Regions from separate parts of the Parabacteroides sp. AT13 genome, predicted to be linked through region 3. Evidence: riboswitches for the same ligand, from Rfam matches in the RefSeq annotation. Region 3 holds a riboswitch; each other region holds the start of a gene.
What was found. Region 3 has a riboswitch for cobalamin ahead of CI959_RS05700 (TonB-dependent siderophore receptor). Riboswitches for the same ligand answer to the same signal wherever they lie in the genome.
Positions count from the first base shown of each region.

Region 1: another riboswitch for cobalamin. It lies ahead of CI959_RS17640 (sirohydrochlorin cobaltochelatase); the one in region 3 lies ahead of CI959_RS05700 (TonB-dependent siderophore receptor).
Region 2: another riboswitch for cobalamin. It lies ahead of CI959_RS17920 (ABC transporter substrate-binding protein); the one in region 3 lies ahead of CI959_RS05700 (TonB-dependent siderophore receptor).
Region 4: another riboswitch for cobalamin. It lies ahead of CI959_RS11425 (porin family protein); the one in region 3 lies ahead of CI959_RS05700 (TonB-dependent siderophore receptor).

Region 1 is NZ_NQMH01000002.1:774,787-782,694, reverse strand. Features, by position in the region: gene CI959_RS17645 (TonB-dependent siderophore receptor) at 1-2,074, opposite strand, end outside; gene CI959_RS17640 (sirohydrochlorin cobaltochelatase) at 2,221-3,138, opposite strand; cobalamin riboswitch at 3,266-3,463, opposite strand; gene aspT (aspartate-alanine antiporter) at 3,550-5,247, shown strand; gene CI959_RS17630 (bifunctional aspartate transaminase/aspartate 4-decarboxylase) at 5,260-6,909, shown strand; gene CI959_RS17625 (aconitate hydratase) at 7,180-7,908, shown strand, end outside.
Region 2 is NZ_NQMH01000002.1:843,343-851,250, forward strand. Features, by position in the region: gene CI959_RS17905 (AraC family transcriptional regulator) at 44-946, opposite strand; gene CI959_RS17910 (ABC transporter ATP-binding protein) at 1,434-2,447, opposite strand; gene CI959_RS17915 (iron ABC transporter permease) at 2,449-3,486, opposite strand; gene CI959_RS17920 (ABC transporter substrate-binding protein) at 3,496-4,659, opposite strand; cobalamin riboswitch at 4,722-4,921, opposite strand; gene CI959_RS17925 (precorrin-2 C(20)-methyltransferase) at 4,988-5,692, shown strand; gene CI959_RS17930 (hypothetical protein) at 5,741-6,253, opposite strand; gene CI959_RS17935 (formate--tetrahydrofolate ligase) at 6,647-7,908, shown strand, end outside.
Region 3 is NZ_NQMH01000001.1:1,275,390-1,283,297, forward strand. Features, by position in the region: gene CI959_RS05695 (threonine/serine exporter ThrE family protein) at 1-1,314, shown strand, start outside; cobalamin riboswitch at 1,430-1,626, shown strand; gene CI959_RS05700 (TonB-dependent siderophore receptor) at 1,704-4,043, shown strand; gene CI959_RS05705 (PepSY domain-containing protein) at 4,058-5,152, shown strand; partial or broken gene CI959_RS05710 (AAA family ATPase) at 5,232-6,506, shown strand; gene CI959_RS05715 (DUF2284 domain-containing protein) at 6,611-7,168, opposite strand; gene CI959_RS05725 (Ig-like domain-containing protein) at 7,511-7,908, opposite strand, start outside.
Region 4 is NZ_NQMH01000001.1:2,746,080-2,753,987, reverse strand. Features, by position in the region: gene priA (primosomal protein N') at 1-1,278, opposite strand, end outside; gene CI959_RS11425 (porin family protein) at 1,366-1,974, opposite strand; cobalamin riboswitch at 2,266-2,469, opposite strand; gene coaW (type II pantothenate kinase) at 2,489-3,343, opposite strand; gene scpA (methylmalonyl-CoA mutase) at 3,473-5,620, opposite strand; gene mutA (methylmalonyl-CoA mutase small subunit) at 5,633-7,492, opposite strand; tRNA gene CI959_RS11405 (tRNA-Glu) at 7,764-7,835, shown strand.

The DNA of each region.
Region 1 (7,908 bases), on a different contig from region 3:
TGCTCTGCCAGTTTCCTTCTTGGCTATTCAATTGTTGCTTTGTCTCATCCGGGTTATTGCCATAGATAGCCTCGATCAATTCCGGATCCTTTATTTCTTTCATCTCCCGGATCTTGGAGTCGTTCAATCCATAACCGATCGTCAGCGCTAAGGTGCTTACCGGAGAAAGAGTGACATCAAAATCAAAACCTTTGGAATCTTGTACACCCACCTGTCCGATTACACTCATCGTGGTAGTCTCGCCGTTTACTTCCTCTTGATAGTTGTTGGTCAACGTAGCCGTACTGTTCATCTTCCGGATATAGAACAAGCTGGCATTGGCGCTTAATATATTGTTCAATTGATATTTAAGACCCACCTCGGCTTGGTATCCTTTCTCCGGCTTAAATACTTCCTCATTGCGAGCAGGCTCGAAACGATTTCCATCACCTCCTACATAAATGACGTTATCTTGATAGAACGTACGGATCGGCTTGAAGAAAGAGGCGAAAGACGCATAAATGGATGTATTCGGATGGGGCAGATAGACCGCTCCGAAACGATAAGTCAACGCCTTATTCTTTATCATATTGAAGCTTGAATGCTCCTCATACTCACGTCGTCCGGTAGGAGTTGTAGCGCTGGCGGACATATAACGGAAAAAGTCGTAACGTAGAGCGGCTAATACCTTCCATTGCTCGTTGAACTCAACCATATCTTGAAGATAAAGGCTGTTGGAATAATGATGCGTAACCGTTGCTTTCGAGAATTTACTGGTCATATATCCCATGCTATGCGGATCATAAACGGATACATGCGAATAAAGGCCGGGACCCTGAACATCATCTCCTAAATTATAGCCCGAATAGCTGGTACGATTCAAGGCGACGAAAGAGTAACCTCCCATATACGTATGCTTTATCTCACCCGTCCTGAATTTACCGCTTAGCTCGAGCGTATTGGCTACCGTCTTGGCTATATGGGAGAAGCGAAGCGGGAAAGAAAGATATACACTGTCCAAACAGATATATTTTTTCTGGCCGTTTTTCATATAATAATGATCATAGATCGGATCATCACTTTCGAGATAGTCGAGGGCTTCCGTCCCAAAATAGTTGATATCGTCGTTATTGTAAGAAAGGCGATCTGTTAGTTTCGCGCCGTTCCAAAAAGTATGTGTGTATTGCGTCGATACGTTCCATGCGTGATTCTTCATAAAGTCGGACTCGTTATTGTAGCGAGCCTCACGGTCAAGTCCCGGTAGCATCTCATTTTTATGGAGATATAACTGTCCTGTTTGCACATTATATACATCATTTGCCATTAAATCGGGAAGACCGATCTCCGTCCCATAGAAGTCGCGGTTAAAACCTCCGCGAACATCTAATATGTCACGTTCCGTCATTTTAGCTTGCAATGCCAGATAACCGGAAAAGCGACGGTTGCCATTATCACGCCAGCCCTCTTGATCGGAAAAGTTGACATTGGCGTAATAATTGACCGGACCGACCAATTTACCGCCCATGCCAAGTGTCGCCTCTTTATTCTCGTAACTACCGTAGGCCAATCGAGCATTAACGCTCTGTTTCTCTGACGGGGATTTACGAACGATATTCAAGGTTCCACCTACGGCTGAATGTCCGTAAAGTACAGAAGCCGGTCCCTTTAATAATTCAATAGACTCGATACAGGATAGATCGGGTACGGGATAAGAGTTGTTTATTGCCGAACGTTCATCGCGGATACCGTCTATCATCATGATAGAATGATCGAAACCACGGATCGACAATTGTTGAAATGCGCCATAAGATGTCTGGAATCGTACGCCCGGCATAAAGCGTACCGCATCTTGGATATTACGGATACCTCGCAACTCCAAACTACTCGCCGTAATGCTATTAATTGAAATAGGAAGATATTTCATAGGTACGTCCAACTTCGTGATTTGTGGACGTGGCTTGCGTGCGGCGGTCGCTACGACTTCTTGAATATTGAATGTCGTATCGGCGAAATTCGTGTACTCATTCTTGTGTTGTGCCTGCATCGTACTGATACATAAGGCTGTCAACGGTAAGATTGTCAAAACTCTTTTCATATATTTAGCATTATAACTGTTTATTGTATGCATGTGAAATCCCTTTCGAAAGAAATTCCATTTTCCTTCGAATGAAAATTTAGTTTCTTTCGGAAGGAATTACTTTTTCTTCCGAAAGGAATAAAACATAGATTTGGAGAACTTTTTTAGTCCTTCTCTACCGCATAAGCTTTCTTCTTATCAACGATATCGATCATCTTATGTTTAGCCATGAAACGGGCATGTTCGATGAAGATCTTCTGAATATCCGGATTCTGTCCCAGACCTTCCATAAATACGCTTACCTCGTAGCCTTTCTTTTCCAGTTCCTCTTTCCAATCACCGGCGATATCGTTTTTCGCATGGTCTCCGGCGACAAACATAAATGGCATCAACAAGACTTTCTTCGTTCCATTGGCCTTTACTTGGGCTACCATCGTATCAAAAGTAGGATAGCCCTCGATGGTTCCTACGGAATAATCCTTGAATCCCTTCTCCTTCAACATATAATCCAACATGGCATATTGAGCCGTCGCCGGAGTATAAGTGCCATGGCCTACCAATAAAGTAGCGCCTTCTTTCGCCCCATTTTTTGTGATAGCGACGATTACCGCCTCATAATCCTCCGGTGTATACAATAAAGGATTACCGATACGAATCTCCTTGAAAGAAGATTTCATGGTGGCAACATCCTTACGTAAGGATTCCATCTCGATACCTTCGATTATATTCGTGGATTGGATCAAGACATGTGTATAACCATCAGTCTTTAATTTTTCCAAGGCCTCGATCGGGTTCAGTTTCTCTACGCCACGAGCTTTTAAGCGGCGCATTACAATGCGAGAAGTCCATGCCTCACGCAACTCAACATCTTTGAAAGCTTCTTTCGCTTTTTGATTGATCGCGTCGATTGTCAAGGCACGGGTATCATCATGGGTTGTTCCAAAATGTACCATCAATAAAGCGGCCTTATCGCCCGGTTGTAAAGAGGCGAATAAATCGGATGCTACAAAATTCTCGCCATCGTGCGCACGACAAACTAGGCTGATGACCAGCAGGAAGAAAGATAGTAAGTGTTTCCTCATCATATGAATATATTAATAATTAGATTACATATCAATCCCACGGAGACAACGTATTATTCCGTCTCCAACATCTTTTAGATATAGGTGATATTTCTATCCTCTTAATTACTCCTAACCCCGGGAGGAATTAATCATTACTTCGCTTGGCAGGTTTCCTGACTGGCTCGGAAAGCAACCTTCCCATCTTTCTTAAGACAGTGGCATAGCAGAACGCTTTCCTTTTCAAGAGCTTCACAGTAGCGGGCACTGTTCCGGATTCTAACCGGATTCCCTTTTATAGAATTGTCGGTAGACAAACTCTATCACCTAAGCGGTCGCAAATTTATATAAATAATCCCGAAAAGTAACAACATCTTTCAAAGAATCCCTGTTTCAATAGCATCTTTTTTGTTTAACATCAAATAAATAGATATGGAATGGATAACTAATTTACTTCAACATTATCCGGAGCTAGCTATTTTCATAACCTTAGCTCTCGGTTTCTGGATTGGCAAGTTTAAGATAAAGAAGTTCACGCTGGGAACGGTTACCAGCGTATTATTGGTCGGTGTATTGATCGGGCAATTAAAAATCGATATAAGCGGACCGTTAAAGTCCGTCTTTTTCTTGATGTTCCTCTTCGCTGTAGGATATAGTGTTGGGCCACAGTTCTTCCGGGGATTGAAAAAGGAAGGTCTTCCTCAAATGCTTTTCGCCGCCGTCATGTGTGTGTGTTGCTTGATCGCTCCTTTTTTACTGGCGAAACTTATGGGATATAACGCAGGCGAGGCCGCAGGATTATTGGCGGGCTCCCAGACGATGTCGGCAGTATTAGGAGTTGCCGAAGATACGATCGGACAGATGAATATTAGCGATACGGATAAAAGCGCTATGGTCAACGTGATGCCCGTGGCCTATGCGGTAACTTATATTTTCGGTACGGCAGGATCCGCATGGTTGGTGAGTGATATCGGGCCACGTCTTTTAGGAGGACTCGACTACGTGAAAAAAGCCTGTAAAGAGCTAGAGGCTAAAATGGGAAATAACGACGAGAGCGAGCAACCGGGCTTTATGCCTGCCGCCCGTCCGGTAACTTTCCGGGCCTATAAGATTAGTAATGAATGGTTCAAGGAGGGTAAAAGCGTAAAGCAGTTGGAGGAATATCTGGACCAATTAGGACGGCATTTGTTCGTGGAGCGTGTCCGTATTAATAATGTACTAACCGATGTTAAACCGGATTTGGTTTTACATACCGGAAATGAGGTTGTCCTAAGCGGTCGCCGGGAATTCGTGATCGGAGAGGAGAACTGGATTGGCGACGAGGTCAATGACATTGAATTGCTCGATTTTCCGGCAGAGACGTTACCCGTACTAGTGATCCATAAGGAATACGTGGGGAAAAAGATCTGCTATTTACGCAATCAATCGTTCATGCACGGTGTTAGCGTCAAGTCCATAAGGCGTGCGGGTATCAATATCCCGGTCTTGGCCGCTACGGTGATAGATTCCGGTGATATGTTGGAATTGGTGGGTATGAAATCAGAGGTAAATAAAGCGGCTACGACTTTAGGATATCCCGATCGCCCAACCAATCAGACCGATTTGATTTTCGTGGGTATCGGTATTTTCTTAGGGGGAATTTTAGGTTCGCTCGCGATTCATTTCGGAGGTGTCCCGATCAGCCTGAGTACGAGTGGCGGCGCTTTGATAGCCGGACTCGTCTTTGGATGGCTTCGTTCCAAGCATCCGACCTTCGGGCGTATTCCGGAGCCTTCCGTCTGGATATTAAATAATTTGGGACTGAATATGTTTATCGCCGTAGTCGGTATCACGGCGGGTCCCAGTTTCGTGACCGGATTGAAGGAAGTCGGTATAAGTTTATTTATTATCGGTGCTTTAGCGACATCTATCCCGCTTATCATCGGTATTCTGATGGGACGTTACGTTTTTAAGTTCCATCCGGCTATCACTTTAGGTTGCACGGCAGGTTCACGTACGACAACCGCCGCATTAGGAGCGGTGGAAGATGCCGTAGGAAGTGAGACTCCAGCCTTAGGCTATACCGTTACCTATGCGGTGGGTAATACTTTATTAATCATCTGGGGTGTCGTTATTGTGCTAATCATGTAATATATATAATGTATGGACAAGAAGAAAATACATGTCACGAGAGAATATGAGAAAAAGATGTCGGAGATTAGCCCTTTCGAGCTAAAGAACATCTTGATAGAGTTAGCGGATGAGAGCGCTCGTAAAAGTACGCACATCATGCTGAACGCAGGAAGGGGAAATCCAAACTGGATCAGTACGGTTCCACGGGAGGCATTCTTCCTATTAGGGCAGTTCGCCTTGGAGGAATGCCAGCGGGAAACCGAATTGGCAGATGAGATGGCCGGAGCCGCAGGGGTTCCCAACCGCAAAAGGATCGCGTCTCGCTTCGTACAGTTTCTAAAGAAACATGCGCAATCTCCCGGCGCTACTTTATTGAAGGGTACCTATGAATATCTGGTCACGGAAAAAGGTGTAGATGAGAATGAGCTTGTATATGAATGGGCGGAAGGTGTCATTGGTGATCAATATCCGGTTCCCGATCGTATCTTGAAATATACGGAAATGCTCGTGCGGGATTATTTAGACCAAGAATTATGTGACAACCGGCCCCCCGAGGGAGTATTCGACCTTTTCGCTGCCGAAGGCGGAACTGCCGCCATGTGTTACATCTTCGATTCCTTGCAGCAGAATTTCTTGTTGAATAAGGGAGACAAGATCGTCCTTTTCGCTCCGGTATTCACTCCTTATATAGAGATTCCGGAACAGGCCCGTTATCTTTTTAATGTCATAGAGATAAAAGCTTTGAAGATGACAAAAGACGGCTATCACACGTGGCAATATCAAGAAAAGGATTTAGATGTCCTAAAAGATCCTAGCGTGAAAGCCGCTTTCATAACAAACCCGAGCAACCCGCCTTCATACGGATTGACAAAAGCATTGATGAATAGGATCGTTGAGATCGTACGGAACGACAATCCCAACCTTATGATTATTACGGATGACGTGTATGCGACATTTATTCCGCATTTTCGCTCGATGATGGCCGAATTACCAAAGAATACGTTATGTGTCTATTCTTTCTCCAAATATTTCGGGGCAACCGGATGGAGATTGGCGATAATCGCTTTACATCAAGATAATATTTACGACCGGATGATCCGTGAATTGCCAAGAGATAAACAGGAGCTTCTAAAAAAACGATATAGCAGTCTATCCTTACATCCCGAGGATATCCGCTTTATTGATCGTATGGTAGCCGATAGCCGTCAAGTAGCCTTGAATCATACGGCCGGTCTTTCCTTGCCACAACAAACACAAATGTCTCTGTTTGCGTCTTTCGCTCTATTAGATGCGGAAAATACCTATAAGAAAAGGATGCAGGATATGATCCACGAGCGTTTACACACATTGTGGGAAAGCACCGGATTCACCTTATTAGACGACCCTTTGCGTGCGGGATATTATAGTGAGATCGATATGCTTGTCTGGGCTAAGAAATTCTATGGGGATGATTTCGTGGAATATCTAAAAAAGAATTACGAACCTCTGGATGTCGTTTTCCGTCTGGCACAGGAAACTTCCTTGGTTTTACTGAACGGAGGAGGTTTTGATGCTCCCGAGTGGTCTATCCGCGCATCTTTAGCCAACCTTAAACGGGAAGATTATGTCCGGATCGGAAAGGGTATCGCATCTATTTTGCATAGTTATGCCCAAAGATGGAAAGAAAGTCTCGATAAGTAGAAAAAACAGCTCCAAGGCTTGAACAAAACGGGCTAATGGTACGTTTTATTAATAAACGTGCGATTAGCCCGTTTTTCTAAGTTATCCGGGAGATTATAAATAACCTCTATAACCTCATAGAAATTATCGAACAAATTGTATTTCATTATATTATATATTTGTTGATAATAAAAACAAAGACTCATTGGCAGATGTCTTATTTATTACATTTTAGCTGGTTATAGATAAATATATTTGCGAAAAGGCTTACAATAAAAAACGAATATGAATATGGTGTACGACATTGACATGCTTAGAAATTTCTATGCGAATTTCCCCAGAAGAGTGGACACAGCCCGCGAACGTATCGGTGGTCGCCCGATGACCTTGGCCGAGAAAATCTTATATGCGCATCTATACGATGAAAGCTCGACTCGCCTTTTCAAAAGAGGTGAGGATTATGTGAATTTCCGTCCCGACCGTGTGGCTATGCAAGATGCCACCGCTCAGATGGCGCTTTTACAATTCATGAACGCCGGAAAAGAAAAATCCGCAGTACCGGCTACCGTGCATTGCGACCATTTGATCCAAGCGAATATGGGAGCCAAAACGGATATCGATACGGCTACCAAAAGCAATAGCGAGGTCTATGATTTCTTGAAATCGGTCTCCGATAAATATGGAATCGGTTTTTGGAAACCCGGAGCAGGCATTATCCATCAAGTGGTATTGGAAAATTATGCGTTTCCCGGCGGTATGATGGTAGGAACTGATTCACATACCCCGAATGCCGGAGGACTTGGAATGGTCGCTATCGGAGTAGGAGGAGCCGATGCTGTGGATGTCATGACCGGAATGGAATGGGAACTGAAGATGCCGAAACTAATTGGTGTTAAGTTAACTGGTAGTTTGAATGGTTGGGCCTCGCCGAAGGACGTGATTCTTAAGCTAGCGGGCATCTTAACCGTAAAAGGTGGAACGAACGCTATCATCGAATATTTCGGTCCGGGCACCGCCTCA
Region 2 (7,908 bases), on a different contig from region 3:
GACTAAACCGTGATCGCAATATTACGATCCGTGGTTTAAATGTCTAATTGTTTCGATTTTGTCTATATTCATTAGGTGTAACCCCAACCATTTTCTTGAACCAACGGCTGAAATGTTGCGGATATGGAAATCCCAATTCGTAGGATATCTCGCTGATGGATTTGGTGACATCGAATACACGCTCTTTCGCTATATCGAGCATCTTCTGCTGGATATGTTTCAACGCAGAAACACCGGTTTCCTTTTTCAGAAGGTCGCTTAGATAGTTAGCCGACAGGCAAAGCTTGTCGGCACAATACTGCACGGTGGGCGTACCTTTACTTATGGGAAGATTGGACGCAAGATAATCATCCAGCGTTTGCTCAAATCGGGCTAAGATGTCAAGATTCACATTCTCCCGCGTTTCGAATTGACGGTCATAGAACCGCTCACAATAATCAAGTAGGAGTTTTATATTGTCTGTAATCAGTGATTTCGTATGCTTGTCTATGGGATGGAGCAATTCTTCTCTGATTTTGCACATGCAGTCAATAATGGTTCGCCTTTCCTGTTCAGACAAGTGGAGTGCTTCATTGGCGGAATAGGAGAAGAAACTATAGTTTTTGATGAATTGGGCTAACGGAGTGTTACGTACCAGTTCGGGATGAAAAGCGAGCAGCCATCCACCGGGTTGATGCAACTGACCGTCATCGTCAGACCCCATGACCTGCCCCGGAGCGAGAAAAAGCATCGTGCCTTGCTGATAGTCATAGATGCTACGACCATATTTGAGAGTACCACAGTCCGGGTCTTTCATCAAGATAGCATACAAATTATAGAGTTTCGGACAGAAATGTACCGGATTAGCCTCTCGCGCATCGATGACCGTAACCAGCGGATGCAACGTTTCCATACCGAAATAATCGTTGTATTGCTGCACAGTGTCTATTCTCTTTATCTCATTCATCTTCAATTGTATTTGGCTTCGATTGCAAAGATAACCTTTTCTTTCATACGTTTCTCACCGTCCGATGAAATTGGTTATTATATCTGTGGAATTGATACAGTCTACACCCCAAATAACCGCTATTTTTTCCCAAAAAACTTTTAAATAATAATTATATGGGAACAAGAAAAATTATCTGTATGGGAAGCTTATTCTTCTTGTCTGTAGCCATTCCCTACGAAAGGCAGACAAGTATTAGGGGTGGCTGTTCCCGGACCATTTGATCAAACTGAAATTGAAAAGCGAGAAGATGTGTTGGTATATACAACACCTGTACTCCACACAGCCGTAGGAGTGACAGGAATGGTGGAATTAAAGTTGTATGTATCTTTCAAGCAATTACAGGAAAGTCGACGAAGCTAGCTTACTTTAAAACAATGGATGTAAATGGAAAAAATTCATAACTATGAATGAAGAAAAACATAGTTATGAATTGAAAATTTCATAGTTATGATTTTTCAGTATCAAAATAGGCAAGTAATTCTTCTATCGTTTGGGTGATATAGGTACCGCCGGAAGTCTCATGGATGATAAAGTGGGTGGTCTTTAAATCGCCAGTCTCAATCCAAATATTCGATTCCACTTCCCGATTCGCCAAAATTCCGTTTCGCTGGAGCCCTTTACGCACCATAGCGTATTTCTGTCCATGTCCAACGAGGCGAATCTGTCGAGAGAATTGATTATCTATACGGAATAATCCGGTATCCTTATCGAAAACAATCCCTTTCCGGGCGAAAAAGTTGCTTAGATGACCACTCAATGCCAAATCCTCGGGAGTACCGGTAGAGATACCATTCGCTTTGTCCATTAACCAGATCTTATCCGATATCTGAAGAGCCAGCTCCAAATCGTGAGTGGACATAAATATCGTCTTATTCGTTTTCCGGGTTAGATGATGGAGTAATTGCATAATCTCTACCTTGCTGGGGAAATCAAGGAATGCGGTAGGTTCATCCAAGTAAATAACCGGAGTCTCCTGAGCGAGCGCCTTAGCGATCATCACTTTCTGGCGTTCTCCATCCGATAAGGTATGGACCATGCGGGATGCTAGTTCCTCAATGCGGACAAGGGCGATGGATTCTTCCACGATCCGCTTATCATCCTTGCTCAACTTACCCCAGAAGCCGGTATACGGGCTACGTCCCATCCCGACCAATTCCCGTACCAACATATTCCGGATCTCACATTTATCGGTCAGCACGACACCGATCGTGGTGCTCAATTCCTTATCGGAATAAGTATCTATATCTTTTCCTAGGACCAATATTTCCCCATCTAATTTAGGTTGGAAAGCCGATAACGTGCGCAATAAAGTAGACTTCCCCACCCCGTTAGCACCCAGCAAACAGGTTAATTCACCACTATAGATCGTAGAGTGTATACCTTTAGCTACCAGCTTTGTACTACTCTTAGAATGGTAACCGATCGAAAGTCCGTTAATATGAATCGTATCTTGTTTCATCTTACTCGTTCAATTCATTCTTACGTTTTCTAAATAATACTGAGGCCACTACTGGAGCACCTACTAAAGCGGTTACCGAGTTGACAGGTAACGCTCCCTCGAACCCCGGCATACGGGCGATCAAATTACAGATCAACGCCAACGCCGCACCGGCGAATAAGACCGCAGGCATTAAAATCCGATGGTCGGAAGTTTGAAATATGGCCCGGCATAAATGCGGAACGGCTAGCCCCAAGAAGATAATAGGTCCGCAATAAGCAGTGACAATCGCCGTAAGGACCCCAGCCGAGGTGATAACCAACAAACGGGCCCGCTTGATATTAAGTCCCAAATTGCGTGCGTAGCTATCCCCAAGAAGCATCAAGTTCATGGTCTTGATAAGCAGGAACGAGAGAGGGATCAAGATTGTCATAAGAATCACGAACAACGTCATCTGATTACCGGAAACACGGGCGAAACTACCCAATCCCCAAATCACGTATGCACGGATATCCTCCTCGACGCTAAAGAATTTAAGTACACCGATCACGGCGTTTGCCACGTAACCGATCATCACACCGATAATCAACAACGTGACATTTCCTTTTACCTTTTGGGAAACATACACGATCAGCGCCATCACGGATAAGGAACCGATCACGGCCGCTATCGATAAGGCGATCTCCCCCATAAAACCAAGTTTACTCAAGGCAACGCCCCCTAAACTACCGCTTAACAACACCACGAAAGCGACACCCATGCTCGCTCCCGAACTGATACCTAAGACCGAAGGTCCGGCCAATGGATTACGGAAAACGGTTTGCATCTGTAAGCCGCTGATGGATAAGCCAGCTCCCGCTACCAACGCTGTCAATGCCTGTGGTAGTCGGGATTTCCAGATAATATTCTGCCATGTAATAGGCTCATTTCCTAAATTCCAGATAATATGCCAAACCGATTGAAGAGGAATAGAGACTGACCCCAACACCAAATTCAAAAAGATTAGAACAAAAATAGCCGTGACAATCGCCAGCATCCATAGGGTATTTGAATGTCTCATCAGTGTTCCTTATTTAAGTCGAGAATAATAGACCGACTCATGATCCGGTAATAAATCCGGATGAAAGATATGAAGCAAATCCGCTAGGACGATCTCCGGTTCTGTCGGCATACTCTCATAAAACGGCGTGTTCTTCATATTACAATAGATAATTCCTTTCTCCCGGAACGCACGGAAATCCTCATAACGAGGATCTTGCTCTTTCAATGCCTCATAGCTGAACGTTCCCGGGAAACTATTCACGATACGCCAATAATCAGCGTCGTCCGCTTGGTTATAGACCGTCTCGAAGTCTAATGTAACACCACCGGATCGCTCATCATCTTTCAAGAAATAATCAGCGCCGGCATCCTTGAAAAGTTGCGCTAAGAAGCTCTTTCCTCCTACGGCATACCAGTTTCCACCCCGTAACTCGCCACTAAAAACGATCGGACGTTTTTTAACCTTACCATCCGCCGTAAGTTCCTTTAATTCATTATACCTCTTCTCGATGGTGGCGAAACGCTCATTGCCATCTTTCTCTATCCCCAACAGCAAGCCTACGAACTTGATCCACTCGGCCTGTCCCAATGGCGTAGTCTCCTTATAACCCAAATGGGGAATCAAGGGAATACCCACGTCTTTCAGCATCTCATAGCCTCCCCGCTTGAATGGCGATACAAGGATCAAATCAGGATTCACGCTCATGATAACCTCGTTATCGAAATTCCCCTCGATACCGATCTTAGCGGTTTTACCTTCTTTCAGGCGTTCGTTCATCTCTTTATTGAACAAATGCCGTGTACTGGTAATCCCAACGACCCTATCCAAGGCACCCAATTTAATAAAGTTCGATAATTGCAGGGAAGTCATACAGATAACGCTTCGGATAGGAAGCTCTATCACCGTATAATCAGCGGGAATCCCCGTGGGTTTCGCACCTCTTTTCACGAACGCATAATGAAACGTGGTGCTTTCCTCATTTTGAGGATCTTGGATATCAGCCAAGAGATATTGATCCGCATAGGTAAGCTTGAATCCTTGGGCGTATAAAGGCTTAACCTGCTCTTGCGAGAACGCAGATTGCTCTACGGAAGCCGTCTTCCCTATTTCTCCTTTTTCACGGATACCTGAAGTACATGATAAAGTCAATACCGATAAAAGCAAGCATCCACCCGCTATAAACTTATTCATAATCCTTGTTTAATTGACAGTTGATCATTGACAGTTACTCTCGTCCTGCTCCACGGGACAGCAACATTTATTTATGAACCGGCAGGTCTTCTGACTTACTTCCATTCAGGACGCCTTCCCGATTACAAAACCAGTGGCCAAGGTATTGTCCGAATGTTTAAAAGTTCACAGCAGCGTGGTCTGTCCGGGATTCTCACCCGGTTCCCTTTTAATCCGCCTCCCGGAAAAAGAGATAAGCGGAGCCTGTTACAGTGACAAAAGTAGTAAGAATATTTGTATACATCCACAATTTTAAGGACTTTTGCGTTTCAAATAAAAACAGATACACATGAATCATCCTATTCACTTCGTCTCATTAGGTCCCGGTGATCCGGAATTAATTACGCTGAAAGGGCTTAAAACATTACAAAAGGCTGATATTATCTATTGTCCTGCTACACAAGGCAAGCATGGAATCATATCTCGGGCGACGGATATATTGAAAGCTATTGAGGTAGACGAATCCTTGATCCATCCGTTTATTTTGCCAATGAGTAAGGAACGGACAGATGCGTTAAACGCTTATAACGAATTGTTTCTGGATGCCCAAGCTGAATATTTGAAAGGGAAACAAATCGTGATCGTCGCCGAGGGAGACGCTGGTTTTTATTCATCTATACAATATGTATACGATAAATTCGAGGAAACAGGAATCCCGGTAGATCGAATCGCAGGAATTCCGGCATTTATAGCGGCAGGTGCCTTGGCCGGGATACATATCGTAAAACAAGAGGAGCAAATTAACGTAATCCCCGGGACTGCGTCGTTCGATGAACTTTCGGCAAAAATAGAAAATGGAATGATCATCGTCATCATGAAATTACCGGGTTGCCAAGAGGCTATTCATACTTGTATCCGGCAGTATGCGGATAAGGCGGTTTTTCATTATTTCGAGAATGTAGGAACAAGAAAAGAATATTATACTACTGATATCGCCACTATACATTCCAAGGATTTCCCCTATTTCTCCCTACTGATTATCCAACCTCGCTAAAAGAAGAAGGCTGCCCGGAGAGTAACCAAACCCGGACAGCCCATCTTATTACGCTACATGCAATATATGCTTAAGCTGATCGATATGGAAACGAAGTGTATCCATATAAGGTTTCACTGAATTATGGTACATGACCGCTTTTGCGTGCATATCTTCCAACTCGCTTACTTTACGGTTCGCCTCACGCATTTTACAAGCGTTGTAGCGAATACCCGATACATGTCCTTTGATATCCTCGATCGCTTGGTTTCCCCGGTTGAAGATAGACTCTGCTTCTTCCGGAGCGTATACCGTATAGGCTTGGGCAACGTCATCCAGTAACGCCTGTTGATAAGAGCCGGCTATCGGGAGCAATTGATGGATCGCATGATGACATAAAGAATGAACCTCGTTTTGAAGCTTCTTCAATTCTACTTCCCACTTTGATTCACATACTTCATCCAATTGTTTGACTTCCGCTACGACACGACCGCTAAACAATTCCACTACCATCTTTTCCCATGCTTCTGCTACCCACGATTTAGTAGCAAATGTAACCTGACTAAATCTTACTGTTGACATAACCTTAAATTTACATATTATATTGCTAATGTTATTAGTCTCTTATCTGTTTCAATTTATCACACTCAAACCATTTTAGGTTTCTTTTTATCGTTGTGACATCACAAAATTAATCAAATTATTACAGATGAATAATTTTAAAGACTATTTTATAATTCTTTAAAAGTACAACAAGCAAAACGTATGATTTTTGCAAAGCTCACTTTACAAAAAGTTTAATTTCAAGCCTGACAGCTATCACAAAAAGCAAGATCCTCGCCATCTTCGCACAAAAATATCAAAATAACACAATCTTATTATTCCATAAAGGGGGAAAACCTTGTTCCGTATCATTTTGTTATTATAATAAATTAGATTTACTTTGTTCAAACTATATAAACTTACATAAAGCACATGAAATCGGACATTGAGATAGCAAGAGAAACAGACTTGCGTAAAATTAAGGAAGTTGCGACAACGTTAGGTATCCCTCGTGAGGAAGTACAAAATTATGGCAGGTATATTGCCAAGGTTCCTATCCATTTGATCGATAAAAAGCAAATGGACCAGCATAATTTAATTTTAGTGACCGCTATCACTCCCACTAAAGCGGGAATCGGAAAGACTACGGTTTCGATCGGTCTGGCTTTAGGGCTGAATAAAATAGGGAAGAAAGCGGTGGTCGCTTTACGTGAGCCGTCTCTTGGCCCGTGTTTCGGCATGAAAGGTGGTGCTGCCGGAGGTGGATATGCCCAAGTGCTTCCCATGGAAAACATCAACTTGCATTTTACAGGGGATTTTCATGCGGTTACTTCCGCCCACAATATGATTACCGCTTTATTGGATAACTATATTTATCAGACCCGCAACACCTGCGAGGGATTGAAGGAGATCAAATGGAAACGGGTTCTTGACGTAAACGACCGTAGCTTACGTAACATCGTATCGGGTCTAGGCGGCTCGGCGAACGGTGTCCCTACCGAGACCGGATTTGACATCACTCCCGCTTCAGAGATCATGGCGATCCTTTGCTTGGCTACGGATATAGAGGATTTGAAACGACGTGTCGGAAATATTTTATTGGGTTATACAAACGAAGATAAGCCTTTCACGGTAAATGATCTTGGCATAGCCGGAGCTATTACCGTATTGCTAAAAGACGCATTACTGCCGAACCTTGTACAAACAACGGAGAATACTCCCGCATTTGTACATGGAGGTCCTTTCGCTAATATCGCCCATGGATGTAATTCCATATCGGCCACCCAAATGGCTCTTACTTATGGAGATTATGTGATTACGGAGGCTGGTTTCGGCGCTGATCTGGGCGCAGAGAAATTCTTTAATATCAAATGTAGAAAAGCGGGGCTTTCACCGAAACTGACAGTCATCGTAGCGACTGCCCAGAGCTTGAAACTTCATGGTGGCGTTCCGGAGAAAGAAATCAAGGAACCGAATATCGAAGGATTAAAGAACGGATTCGCTAACTTAGATAAACACATTGAGAATATGAAGAGCTTCGGCCAGCAAGTAATCGTTACTTTCAACCGTTTCGCTACCGATACGGACGAGGAGATTGCGTTAGTGGCTGAGCATTGCGAGGAGAAAGGGGTTGGATTCGCCATGAATAACGTTTTCGCCGAAGGCGGTGAAGGGGGTACGGAGCTTGCCCGCTT
Region 3 (7,908 bases):
TTGTTACGGCGCAAATTGGATCTTTTGCTCCGTACGGGAAAATTATTGATGGAAAGTGCCGCTGACACGAATCGTATCGAGCGAAACATGAAACGAGTTGCCGCCTTTATGGGTATCCCCGAGGAGAAGTTGCATATCGATATCCGATGGACCATGATCATGGTGAACGTAAGCGATGAGCGAAACTCCTTCTCTAAATTCCAGAAATGCGAGAAGCACGGTATTAACATGACGACAATCTCACAGGTAAGCAAGCTTTCTTGGCGGGCGATCGAACAAGATTATTCCTTGGATAAATATGAGGAAGAACTGGAGAAGATCGTTCACCAACCCCGGAATTATACCCCTTATATCGTAGCCATTGGAGCAGGATTTGCTTGCGGAGGATTCTGTAAATTATTCGGATGCGACTGGATGGCATTCCTATTCGCTTCCATTTGCGCTTTCGTCGGGTTTAGGGTACGAGCCCGCTGTGTCGAGGCCGGACTTAACGTATATATGAGTATCGCGGCGGCGGCTTTCGTATCCACCTGTTTGGCATACGCATCCTCTTTCTCAGGACTATCCGATACGCCTTATCATCCATTATTAGCCTGTGCCCTGTTTATCGTACCGGGTGTTCCCTTGATCAACTTCGTGGATGATATGCTGGACAATCATTTGCTGGTCGGTATTACCCGAGCCTCTAATACAGTCATGATGGTAGCCGCCATGACTTTCGGTATCGCATTCGCCATGCGGGTACTTGTCATGAACGATGTCGAGATCGATCATAAGTTCAGTGAATTGAGTATGGTTCCACATGATCCGTACTACATATACGCGATAGCGGCGGCAATTTCAGCCATGGGTTTCTCCATGATATTCAACATCCAACGTCGACTATTATGGGTAGTGGCCGTAGGAGGTATCATTGCGGTATGTACCCGTAACTTTGTGAACTTCGAATTAGGTTATGGTCCTGTGATCGGCTCGTTTATGGGAAGTTTCGTAGTCAGTGTATTGGCTGTGAAAGCGGTTCATTGGTGCCATGTTCCCAATCACGTATTGACGATTCCATCTGTCATTCCTATGATTCCGGGAGTACTCATGTATCGCTCATTACTGGCATTTATAAACCTGCATGGAGTAGTCGGTGAGGTCACAAACGCATTCTTCAACGGGATCAATTCCGCACTCATCATTCTTTGTATCTCACTCGGTGTAGCTGTCCCGAACATCTTCGCCCGTCGTTACATCGCCAAAGATCGCCAACGACATTTACAAGAGGAACTGGAAAAGCGCCGAGAAAGAGGGAAGTTCATTGAATGGTGAAAAAACTTTTCCATAAAGATTAGTCCGGGAAAAACTGTCGCATAAGGATATGCCAAATTGTTTAATACGTTCAATATATTTAACATATTTCATTAAAAAAAGTCCTATCAATACTATATTTTTGTGACGTTTTGGTGATAGATGTTGCATTCCGCAAGTCTATAAAAGGGAATTTCGGTTAGATTCCGGAACAGAGCCCGCTACTGTAAAACCCATAAGGAGGAAAGCTTCTTCATACCACTGTCTTTTTTAAAGATGGGAAGGTCGCTTTCTAGGTTAGTCAGGAAACCTGCCAGACAAAAATAAGGAATAGATTCTTCCGGGATTTTGGGGAATCATTGGATCGATTGCACTGGAGATGTAAACTGCGTAATTAATTTTTATACATTATGAGACATTTTTATTTGTTCCTGCTAATTGTTAGCGGGATTGTTTTGTCTGGCACCCGAATGATCGCTCAAAGTAGGCCATCGGTGGGAAGTATCAGAGTCGTATCCGGTACGATCGTAGATGAGAATAACAAGGCGATGGCGAACATTGTCATTTACATCAAGGGTACTGATATACGAGTTATTTCAGATACGGACGGGTATTTCTCCTTACCACTCAAGGACACGAAGGACCACGTACTGATCACCAACAGTTACAACACCGTCTCGGCAATCCGAGATATTCCCGCGGGAGAAGGGAATTACGAGATGGATATCCAGTTATCTTACAAGCTACTAGGACTACCCGAGGTAGATATCGTCGGGGCGAAACCACAGAGTTATAACTCCGACATCGCTAATTCGGCTACCCGTATGGATATCCCCGTAATGGAAATACCCGGAACTGTAGGCGTAGCGACCCGGAAATTATTGGAAGACCAACAGGCTACCACCATGACCGAGGCCATAAGGAACCTAGGCGGCGTGAAAGGCGGACCTTCCGGTGAGGCTTCCAACATCAACGAGGTCTTCTCTTCCCGTGGTTTCTCCATGACGAACTCCCGTAACTATTTCAGGAACGGGGTACGATACCTAAAGTTCTCGAACGACGCTCTATCCAGTATCGAGCGCATAGAGATCCTCAAAGGCCCAGCATCTGTCCTTTATGGAGCGGTAGAGCCCGGAGGTATCATCAACTTTATCACCAAGCCGACCTTATATACGCCCCGGTATGGCGCAACGATCAGATACGGCAGTTACGACTATAAGCAAGCCTCTATCGACATTTCCGGCCCACTGAACGCCAAAAAGACCATCCGTTATCGCTTGAACGGAATGTATGAGGATGCCGATAAATTCAGGAAACCGCAAAACAGCAAACGATACGACATCACCCCAGTCATCGACATTGACTTAGGACGCAAGACCACCCTTAATATCGATGCCGATATCTTCCGGGATAAAAGGACACAGGATCCGGGCGTTTTGCATATCAACAATGAGGTGATAGATAACGGATTCAAGACATTCCTCGGCGAACCGTGGGCCTATGGCAAATTTACCAATAATAGCGTTGGTTTCCAGTTGACCCACCGTTTCAACCAGAACTGGTCATTCAGAAGTTCCGCCCGCCAATATTTCACGCATGAGGATCGTCTGTATTTCCAGATGAAAACCCCTCAGAAGGACAGCACGATTACCCGCCGTTTGGCACATTGGGACGCAAAAATCAATTATACCAATGTATTGGAGGAATTGAACGGCAGCTTCAAGACGGGCTTCATCCAGCATAAAGTAATAGCGGGCTTGGAATACGGATGGCTTACCAACCGAAGGAAAGTAAAAGGGAATATGTACACCCCGATTAGTTATGTTCATCCGGAATATTCCGAAAAACCAGTTGATTTCGAGATGGAACAGAGTACAGACTTACGTATCACCCAACGTACCTACGCGATCTATCTACAAGACCAAGTAAGCTTTTCCGCTCAATGGAAGTTATTGCTTGGCGCCCGTGCAGACTGGGTGAACGATAAACAAGATAATTATATTAAGGATAAAAAAACGGATGAAAACAATTTTGCCATCTCGCCTCGTGTGGGTCTTGTTTATCTGCCCATGCCCGACTTGAGCCTATATGCTACCTACAGTCAGTCTTTTGTCCCTCAATCCGGGCAAACGAAGGATGGCGAGGCATTCGACCCGATTACCTCTAAACAATGGGAAGCGGGAGTCAAGAAATCATTCTTCAACGATCGCTTGAGCACCAGTCTGGCTTTCTATACCTTGTCGAAGACCAACTTGCCGACGATAGACCCGGAAGACGAGGAATATAAGATACTGATCGGCAAGCAGACCAGCAAAGGTATAGAGCTTTCGGTAAACGGAGAGATCACCCCCAGTTGGAGCGTAGCCTTCAATTACGCATATACGCATGCCGAGGTAACGAAAACGAACGACGAGACCTATCCCGTAGGTACGCAACTGGCCAATATCTCACCAAGCCAGTTCAACCTATGGACCTCCTACCTAATCCGTAAAGGCCCGGTTAAAGGCTTATCTTTCGGCGGTGGTTGGTACTTCCAAGGTAAATCCTACGGAAACATGGCACATACGATCGATCTGGACGCCTATCATCTGGTTGACTGTTTCGTGGCTTACAAGCGCAGTTTCTACAAGATCTCGGCGAACTTGAAAAACGTATTCAACCAAGAATATTATACCGGATCCCAAGGGAACTATCTTTTATTCCCCGGCTCGGCCAGGATGCTGATGGTTATGCTAGCGGTCAACTTCTAAAAAAGGCACAAGACATGTCGCATAATTCGATCATTAGAAAGATCATAGTAAAGTTACATTTATACACCGGACTCATATTAGGGCTAATAATAACCCTAATATGCCTCTCCGGCACAGCGATCGTGTACAAGCCGGAACTTGAAAAACTATCTGTCAAGGATATCGCTTTTGTCAAGCCAGCCTCCCGAACCGTGTCGCCGCAAACTTTGCTAGAGAACGTAAGGCACGAATATCCACAAGCTAAGATCAATAATATGGTCTTATACGGAGGCGAGGATTGCGCCTACAGTTTCCGTACTACATTCCCGGATGAGAAAGGCCGTATCCAGATCTATGTCAATCCCTATACAGGGGAAGTTACGGGAGTGGACAGATACCGGCATAAGGTTTTTCAATGGTTATACGACTTTCACGTGAACCTGCTATTGAAAAAGCAAGGAGCTACCATCGTCGCCTTATCGGGATTCCTGTTGATTTTCCTAACTCTATCCGGCTTTCTATTATTACCCAAGCGTCGTATCTTCTCCGTGAACCGAAAGATGGGCTTGAGAGCCAAGCTTTTCAAGTCACATTCCATCATAGGTATATGTACATCCCTCTTTTTGCTGGTCATCGCTTTTACCGGCTCCTACTTCGGGTTCAAGAAAGAATATCAATCTTTCTTTGAATCCATATCCGCAGGAAAAGCAGTCGCACCGGCACCAAAAACTGATAAATACACAGGTGATTGGGTATCATTGGATTCCGTTTTAACGACCGCCCAAGAAGAGTTCAAAGAGGGAACCCCGACAATGATATTCTTCCCGAAAGACAACACGTCTGTTTTCTCCGTACGGATGTATCGGGAAGGGGACTTCGAAAGAACTGGAAGCAACCATATCTACATCCATCCTATTACCGGCAAGGTCGTCGCCATAAACCTCTGGAAAGACAAACCGGCCGCCGAGAAGCTTGTCCGCTCCATGTACTTTGTCCACTTCGGCACTTTCCTCGGGCACTTCTCCAGAATCCTATGGATCCTCATAAGCCTAGCCGTACCGTTCCTCTATTTCACGGGAGTTTACCTTTGGGTTATTCGCAATCGGCAGAAACATTTCCCTTTCCGGTAAACATAAGTCCAGTAAATCGCATCGCATAAGGAAATTTCGTATATTCGTAATATTGTGTAATTAGGAAAAAAGAAATGTCATGGCACAAATAACGATTCCTTATGCGGTAGCGGATTTTATATTTACGGGAGCGTAAATTCTATTATGTGGATAAAACGAACTTTATCCCCAGATTGGAGAATTATAATGCCCCGGTCTTCCTGCGTCCCCGTCGTTTCGGGAAAAGCCTACTCGTATCCACTCTTGCCTGTTACTACGATCGCACCAAGGCCGATCGCTTCGAAGAATTGTTCGGCGGCACTTGGATCGGGGAATACCCAACGGAGGAACATAGCCGCTACATGGTCGTGCGTTATGGCTTCTCCGCTATGGTCATGGCCAATGACATGGAAGGGTTGGAGCGGAATTTCAACCTCTTGAACTGTTCTCCAGTAGAAATCATGGTAACACACAACCGGGACTTATTCCAAGACTTCCAGTTTACCACCAAAGGCAATGCCTCCCAAATGCTGGAGGAGGCTTTGGGGTACGCCCGCGAGCATGGCCTTCCAAAAGTATATATCTTGATCGATGAGTACGATAATTTCACCAACCAATTATTGACCGCCTACAAGGACCCACTGTATGAGCAAATAACCACGAAGGATAGTTTCCTGCGTACCTTCTTCAAGGTTATAAAGAAACGACGAGTTGCCGTATAACGTTCCCGACCTATCCAGTAAGCTCAATAAGAAGAAGTTCTTCGATAAGACCTTTTATCCTGTCAGCCTCTTCTATCTGGGTATGACTACGCTACGTAACAATTATCGCATGGTAGCCCAACCTCACGATGCGCAGTATCTACATGGACTATTATAACGAGACGAACCATATAGAAGGTGGTGCCCCCCGTTATGTACCCACCTACGAACGCTTCACGGAAGACCGCTGTTTCGAGCCGTTGGTGCAAAACTATTTCGAGCAGTATCTCGGGCAGTTCCCGGCGTAGGTGTTCGACAAGATCAACGAGAACTTTATCCGTTGCTCCTTCTTCGAGCTTTGCTCCCGCTACCTAAGCAGCTATTATACGTTCGCCATCGAGCAGAACAACTCCGTAGGCTGTTCCAATTTCGAAATGACCGGCATACCCGGCACAAACTATTATAAAGATGACCGATTGGTGGAATTCAAGTATTTCAAGGCGAAAGAGGCCGAACACATGCTGGCGCTAAACGATCCCCGCCCCGAGGACGTGGCGCAAGTACGTGCTTACGCCAAGGATACCAAACAGAAATTCCCTGTATATAATGTACGCTCGTACATTGTATATATCTGCGCTAATAAAGGATGGAAATGCTGGGAGGTTACCGAATAAAGCCTAGCCGTGCCACTCCTCCATTTCACGGAGTTAACTTCATCGGTAAAGTAAGTTAACTCCATCGACAAAGTAAGTTAACTTAAATGGCAAAGTAAGTTAACTTACCAAATCGGGGTTTCCCAATCATATAAGAATCCACTAACCAAAAGTAAATATTCCGGCAAATTCCGATTCTCGGACCACTTCATCTCTATACCGAACAACTCCGAGGTAGTACGTCCCAGATCGAACCCACAGGCCTCAAGGGAACGACGAATCCGCAAGGGGTAGCGGCAAGCCTTACCAGATCTACGTGTACACTCTTCCCAAGGGCAAAGTATACAACTACCGGCATAAAACGCCCGCCCATTATATTCCTCCTCCAACGCAAGAAGACGTTTATCCAATCGGCTCCTTTCCCTATGCATCAACTCTTGCCCCGCTTCCACCGCATCCGGCACATCCAATACGACAGGAGTAATCCGCGTACAAACAATCAATAGATTCCGAAAACCGGATAAATAGTCCTCCGAATCATTAAAAGGCGGACAACTCCAACAGTTTCCATACCTACGGCACTCCCGGCAATAGGCCATGAAACGCCGCTCATCCCGATAACGTAAGATATAATCATCCACAGGGATGGTTCTTGTATAATCGTAACTTTTATATTCGATCATATGAAAAGAAAATTTTCTTGTAAAGAAATAAAAAAATCAGCAACTACATACATTATAATACAGGGAACACAGTACAGCTACACGTGAAGCTTTCAATGAAAAAACAATGGCATGGTATTATGGTGGTATACTCCGGGATCGTCGCAAAGAACGCAAATTAATCCAAAAGCTAGCTTGTAGTTCGATAAAAGATATATGATCTTACCATTATAAGATGTATGATCTTACCGTTGTAAGATGTATAATCTTATCGCCGTAAGATCATACATCTTTCACGGAATCTGTAACGCTAGAGTACTCTCAAGAGCAAGAGAGAGCACTCTAGCGAAATCAAGAGATGATTTACTTCACAACAAACTTAACAGAGACTTTCTCTGTACCTTTTACCGCTGTAAAGCCATAAACACCTTTATTCAAGTTTACTGTTTTCACGTCATCAGAAGAGGTGATCACATAAGTAGATACTACAGAACCTGCGGTGTTCGTGATGTAACCGGTATAACCGGCTAGATCTTTTACACGCAAGGTATTGTCGGAATAAGAGATGTTTGCGGTTGCGGCCGCTGATTTCGTGGCTGTACCGGTTACGGTTACTTTACAGTACGTGTTATATTTACCATTAGCTGTAATTAATTTGATTTCAGTTGTACCCGGAGCTACAGCCGTAACTTTACCCGTTTGGTCAACTGTCGCAACAGCAGTATTCTTAGAAGACCATACCGCACCAGTCAAAGAAGCAT
Region 4 (7,908 bases), 1.5 Mb from region 3:
AGCGTTACGGGCATGGTAACGGGGTGCCGGGTCCTGCTGCTTATACGTATTCTCATGCTCCTCGTCCACGATAATCAAGCCCAAGTCCTTAAACGGAAGGAAGAGGGAAGAACGGACCCCCAATACCAGCATAGGCTCGTCGCTATGCAGCAGCTTGTTCCAGACCTCCACCCGCTCGTTGTCCGAGAACTTAGAGTGGTAGACCAATAGCTTATCCCCGAATAATTTCGCCAGCCGTTCCGTGATCTGGGTCGTGATAGCGATCTCCGGCAACATATATAAAACCTGCCGCCCCAGCCGCAAGACCTCATGGATCAAACGGACGTATATCTCGGTCTTACCACTGGAAGTCACGCCATGAAGCAAGCAGACCTCCTTCGTCTTGAAAGCCTCATGGATCTCTCCATAGGCTTTCTCTTGCGCCGGACTGAGCGGATTCGGCTCTTGCAAGCGGCAGACGGATACTTGCAAACGCCCCACCTCTTTCTCGTAACTCTCCAAGATACCCCGTTTCAGCAGACCCTCCAATACCGCAGAGGTATAACCACTGCGTTCCAATAGCTCTTTCTTGGAAAGCTCCTTCGATAAAGCAGGATTTAACGTATGACTTAAATCCAAGAAACTGACCAGCAGAAGCTCTTGCTTCTTCGCTCGTTTCAAATCCTCGAACACCGCCTGTAATTTCGTCTCATCCCGGTAAGCCTCGGCCAAACGGATAAACGCCTGTGTCTTGGGAACGAATCCTCGCTTTAGCTCCTCGCTCACCTCGACCGCCCCTTTCACCATCAAGGAAGAGACGATCGGGACAACATTTCGAAGACCGGTCTTCTTCTCCAACTCCGAGATCGTCAATTTCAAGATCCCGCTAAAGGCATCCAGTACCGCTTGCTCATTCGGGCGCAAGGGGGCGGTGGCCTCGAAATCCTCATTATAGGTAACCGCCGTCTCGCTTTCCAACTTTAAACCGGAAGGCAAGGCCGCCTTATACACGTCGCCCAGCTTACATATATAATAAGAAGATATCCATTTCCAGAAACGGAGTTGCGGACGGCGGAGCACCGGCGTGGCATCCAGCAAAGCGTAGATCTCCTTCGTCTCAAAATCGGATACCGGTTCCCGGTCGTGTACCTCCATGACGATGGCCGTATAATATCGTTTCTTCCCGAAATGCACGATCACCCGGCAACCGGGAGTCACGGCTCTTTCCAGATCTTCGGGTATCCGATAGGTATAGCTATTCTCCAAAGGAAGGGGAAGTATGACGTCCGCGTATTTCATTCAAACAGGTGTTTCATTACGAGCCCAAAAATAACAAAAAAGGCCGGACTTCTAAAGCCCAGCCTCTCTCATTTTATTTTCACCTATTTAGAACAAGATCGCTGCCGTGATAGACCATCCACGGTTCTTTCCGGCACCGTCGGAGAGGTTCACCTTCTCAATGCTATAGTTATCAGTCAGTCCCAGACCATAATTGAAACCCACCTGCAAGTGACTGATCAGCTCCACGCCGGCACCGAAGTTAAGACCTGCGCTGAAATTCTTCGCCTTCACCTGATCCGCTACGGAACCCGGGATATCCCAAAATTTATCACCGCCTACACGGAAACCGATATACGGACCGGCTGCCAAATACGCCTTGACGATCGGTAAACCGAATTTCCATTTCAAGTTGACCGGAACATCGATATAATCCGTCTTCATCGAAGTCTTAACCCCGCCAGCCGAGGTCGTCTCCAAACCTTTTTGCGAATACAACACCGCCGCATCGATCCCGACACCGACCAACGGTAAGGTCGTCTCGATCATCGGACCCACTTGGAAGCCGGTTACATTATCCGCTTTCAACACGTCCGAGTTGAAATGAACAGACGATATATTCACACCTCCCTTGATACCGAATTTAAGCTGAGCGTTCGCCGGAAGCGCCATCAACGCTAGCAAGGCAACCATAACAAGTCCCACAATTTTCTTCATATTCATACTTCTTTTGTTAATTACTCGTTGCAAATAAACGCACTTTTCTAATAATAAACAAATATTCTCTATAGAGTGTTCACGGAATACCCCAGTCCTTTAAACGCAAAGAAAGCATGCATCTTACACACGGAGCTCATCCCGTCGGTCAGATTCATGCTTCTTTCCCTAATTATTATGGCAAAATAATTATCCGAAACCATGAGACGACTTGATAAGAAAACCTTGGATAAAGAATAGTAAAAACCGGATACGGTTCTTGCGTTCTCTTCCGGCCTTTCCTCGAAGCCGTCGAAAATATACACGCCTTGCAGGTCTTCTGACTTACTTCCGGTCTTAAGCGCCTTCCCATTCACTTGAATGAACAGTGGCAACAGTATTGCTCAACCCGTTTATGAAGCTTACAGCAGCGGGACTGTCCGGGATTCTCACCCGATTCCCTTTTAATCCCTATCCGGCGATTGCCGAAAGGGAACAAAGCATGTAGCAAAGATACATAAAGTTTTGATGTAGCCTAACACTTTCCACAAAAAATATCCTTATATTCCCGGTTCCTGATATAGCATAAAGCCGCCCCGATAGCCGTGCGATACTCGGCATACTCCGGTATCTTGAAATGGACATCGCACATCTCCTCCAGACGGGGGAAAATATCCGGGCATTGTGGCAAGCGAGTTAGGTTACCGATCAATACGATATTCTTGATATCGCCATTTAACGAGGCGAAAACAGCTCCTTGCCCGATGGTCTGCAAGACCATATGAACGATACCGAGAGCGATATCCTCAACCTTAGCGTTCGCGTCCGCTTTTCCGAAAATAGAGGCTGTCACGTCCAGCGGCAGGCCGGGTAGCGGATGCGGCGTAATATCCCGGATATGCAAGTCGATATCATTCAAGGAACCGTGCTCGGCCAAAGACGCTATTTGGTGAAAGTCATGCGTTTTCAATAATAGCTTAGACAAGCCGAGGATTGTTCCGCCACCGATACCCAATCCCCCGATATGCTCGATCGTGGAGCCTTGTACCTTGACAAAGGAGGTACCCGTTCCCATGCTGACCACCAATAGACTGTCCAGTCCCGTATTATATTGCGCCCCTAGCCCATTCGCAAGGAACTCATCCGTCTTCGCAGTTGGTAAGCCATATAAAGGTTGATCGATATAGGCGCTACCTACACCCGTCAAGATCACTTTCTCTATATTCGAGAGCGAGATGTTATTATCATAAATATACTTACCGAAGGCTCCGAATAAAGAGGTTACCGGATCGGTAGCTTTCACGAACATCGGGTTCTTGATCTTCTTATCCTCCACGCCGACGATCTTAGTCGTGCTACCTCCCACATCTATACCTATAACGATTCCCATGATTCTTTCCCTTTTTAATTGAATAATCGCTACAAAAGTACATAAACCCGTATACAATACTAAAAAAGGCCGGACAAAATCAATTGTCCAGCCTCTCTTTATTAAAAAACCGTAAGGTTTAAATGCTATTTATTCGCCTAACAAGATCTCTAGGATCTGGCAAGCTGCCTTCGATACGGAAGTACCCGGGCCAAAGATAGCGGCAACGCCAGCCTTATACAAGAAGTCATAGTCTTGAGCCGGGATTACACCACCAGCGATAACGATGATATCCTCACGACCTAATTTCTTCAACTCCTCGATAACCTGCGGAACCAACGTCTTATGACCAGCGGCCAAAGAAGAAACGCCCATTACGTGAACATCGTTCTCTACAGCTTGACGGGCAGCCTCGGCCGGAGTCTGGAACAACGGTCCCATATCTACGTCGAACCCACAGTCAGCATAACCGGTAGCAACAACCTTAGCGCCACGGTCATGTCCGTCCTGACCCATCTTAGCGATCATGATACGAGGCTGACGGCCCTCTTTCTTAGCGAATTGCTCGCAAAGCTCGCAAGCTTTCTGGAAGTCTGCGTCTTTCTTAGTTTCTGATGAATACACGCCTGAAATAGTTCTAATGATTGCTTTATAACGACCTACAACCACCTCGCAAGCATCGGAGATCTCTCCCAATGACGCACGCAAGCCGGCAGCCTTAACAGCCAACTCTAATAAATTGCCCTTCTTCGTCTTCACGCACTCCGTGATATCAGCCAAAGCTTTTTGAACAGCGGCTTCGTCACGGTTAGCACGCAACTCCTTCAAAGCGGCGATCTGCTCGTTACGTACGGCTGTATTATCAATCTCAAGGATATCGATCGGATCTTCCTTCGGCAAACGATATTTGTTAACACCAACGATGGTCTGAACACCTGAGTCGATACGAGCCTGTGTACGAGCGGCCGCTTCCTCGATACGCATCTTAGGAAGACCTGTCTCGATGGCTTTCGCCATACCACCCATGCTCTCGATCTCTTGGATCAACGCCCAACCTTTATGTACCAATTCATTCGTCAAAGACTCTACATAGTAAGAACCAGCCCACGGGTCGATTTCCTTACAGATCTTAGTCTCTTCCTGAATGTAAATCTGTGTATTACGAGCGATACGAGCGGAGAAATCGGTCGGCAAAGCGATCGCCTCATCCAATGCGTTCGTATGCAAAGATTGTGTATGTCCTAATGTAGCGGCCATAGCCTCGATACAAGTACGTCCTACGTTATTGAACGGATCTTGCTCGGTCAATGACCAACCGGAAGTCTGGCTATGTGTACGCAATGCCAATGATTTCGGGTTCTTAGCGCCGAAGCTCTTCACGATCTTCGCCCACAACATACGAGCCGCACGCATCTTGGCGATCTCCATGAAGTGATTTACACCGATAGCCCAGAAGAATGACAAACGGGGAGCGAACGCATCCACATCGATACCGGCGTTGATACCGGCACGAAGATATTCCATACCGTCGCACAACGTATAAGCCATCTCGATATCAGCCGTAGCACCAGCCTCCTGCATATGATAACCGGAGATAGAGATAGAATTGAACTTCGGCATCTTCTGAGAGGTATACTCGAAGATATCAGCGATAATCTTCATGGAGAACTCAGGCGGGTAAATATAGGTATTACGTACCATGAACTCTTTCAATATATCGTTCTGGATCGTACCGGCCATTTCCTCCAACTTAGCACCTTGCTCCAAACCTGCGTTGATATAGAATGCCAATACCGGAAGCACACCACCATTCATGGTCATGGAAACAGACATCTTGTTCAAAGGAATACCATCGAACAACACTTTCATGTTCTCCAAGGAACAGATAGATACACCCGCTTTACCTACATCACCAACCACACGTTCGTTGTCGGCATCGTAACCACGGTGAGTCGGAAGGTCGAACGCAACGGACAAACCTTTCTGACCGGAAGCCAAGTTACGGCGATAGAAAGCGTTAGACTCCTCAGCGGTAGAGAAACCCGCGTACTGACGGATTGTCCAAGGACGCATAGCGTACATACCGCTGTACGGGCCACGTAGATAAGGAGGCAGACCGGAAGCATAGTTCAAGTGCTCCATACCCTCCAAGTCTTCTTTTGTATATACAGGTTTCACCTCGATATGCTCGGGTGTTTTCCAATTGGGCTCGATACCATTGGCTTTTGCCCATTCGGCAGCGTTTGTAGCTGCGAATCCGGCATTCTTTATATCTATGTTTTTAAAATTTGGTCTCATAATTGTTTATACTTAAGCGATTCCTAATTTAGCGTTGAATGCTTTCAATGTCTCAAGCACATTGCTCTTTACATTTACGAACTGGTCGATACCTTGAGCCTTCAAGTCGTCCGCACAAGCAGGAGCTCCGGCTACAACGAATTCGGCACGTCCGGCCAAAGCCTTGTAAGCAGCAGGAGCGAATTCAGCATACTCGTCATCACTAGAGCAAAGAACCACTATCTCAGCACCCGCCTTGACTGCAGCCTCAACACCAGCCTCAACCGTATCGAAGCCTAAGTTATCAATTATCTTATATCCGGCACAAGCGAAGAAGTTAGCGGAGAACTGTGAACGAGCCAAACGCATCGCCAAGTTACCGATCGTCAACATGAATACCTTCGGAGTCTTGCCACTCTTCTCTGTCGCCATACGCAAAGCCTCGAATTCGGAAGCGCCGCGAGAGAAATCAAGAGCCGGGATCGTTGCCTCGCCGCAATGACCACCGCCACAACAGCAAGAACCTTTTTCCTGAATCTTATCGGCAGCTACTTCCGTGAAGTTAGGATACTGGTTAGAACCCAACAGGATCTCACGACGGGTAGCAACCGCTTTCTTACGAACTACATTCGAAGCGTTAACGGCATTTTGGATCTCACCTGCGTTCACGGCAACGGAGAATCCTCCTTTTTCCTCAACCTCCAAGAACAACTTCCAAGCGACATCGGCCAAGGAATTCGTCAATACCTCTACATAATAAGAACCGGCAGACGGGTCAACGACCTTATCCAAGTGGCACTCTTCCTTCAATAATAATTGTTGGTTACGTGCGATACGCTCGGAGAAATCGTCCGGAGTCTGGTAAATCTTATCAAACGGGCGAACCGTGATAGAGTCTACGCCAGCAAGAGCGGCAGACATAGCCTCAGTTTGAGAACGAAGCAAGTTTACGTGAGCATCGTAAACCGTCATGTTCCACTCTGAAGTCTGTGCGTGAGCAACCATCTTGCAAGCGCATTCGCAGGCCGGCTTATAAGCGGCTACGATCTCGGCCCACAACCAACGAGCCGCACGGAACTTAGCGATTTCCATGAAGTAGTTAGAGCTGATACCAAAATTGAATTTGATCTTCTTGGCAACCTCGTCAGCGGTGAAACCAGCCTCGGTTAGTTTTGCCATCAATTCGTTACCCCAAGCCAAGGCGTAACCTAATTCCTGAGAAATGTAAGCGCCAGCATTGTTGAAAAGGAACGCATTTACAGCCAATACACGGTAGTTAGGCAAAGCCTGTCCAGCTTTGAGCACAGCTGCGGCACCTTCTACCCACTCACTGTTTTCTTTACCTTTTACTAAAGGTTTCTTGAAAGCGTCATAGTTTACAGAACCGTAGCACTTCTCTGCATCGACACCCTTGCCTTTGAAGTAGTCAGCCAAGATACCGATCAACTTCTCCGCTTTGCAGTTGCAAGTGTTGAAGTTCAATTCTACGGAAGCCGGACAAATACCCTCTAATAAAGTAGCTATGTTCTCCTCGTTCACCTCATCACCTTTGATGATGAACCCAAGAGAAGTAACACCTTTCGTCAAAAGGTCTAGTGCTTTCTCGTTAGCACCCTTGAAGCAGCAAACTTCAATGTTCTGGCGTACCTTCCAATCGTTGTCTTTCTTCGTTCCACGAACATAAGGGAATTCACCGGGAAGAGACTCTGTAGTCTTTAAACCCTCGATGTCTTCTGCACGATAGAAAGGATTTACATTAAATCCTTCGCCTGTCTTCCAAACAAGCTTTTTCTCAAACGGTACCCCTTTCAGGTCGGCCGTTATCTTCGCCATCCACTCTTCAGTAGACACAGGTGCGAATTCTGAGAAAAGTTTTTCTTTAAGTTCTGCCATAATATTAGTTGTTTATTAAACTGGTATTAGTAATGTTCAATACTATTTTGTTCAATTACAGATGGCAAAGGTAGAATAAATAAACAGTACCGACAATGAAAAAACAATGAAATCGCAACTACTTTTAACGCCTTTTAGTGGTATTCTCCCCGTTTTCTTGGCATTTTGATAAAAAACACACTTTTTCTTCAAAAAAACTCAGTCCAACTATTGCAGAATTAAAAAATATATCTACCTTTGCATCGTCAAACAAAAACAATGACATCTAAATGGTGGATTCGTCTAACGGTTAGGACACATGCCTCTCACGCATGCAATACGAGTTCGATTCTCGTATCCACTACAAAAGCTCTCAACCTATTGGTTGGGAGCTTTTTTTTATATACCTTCGCTACCCGATAGTATCCTAAGATTTT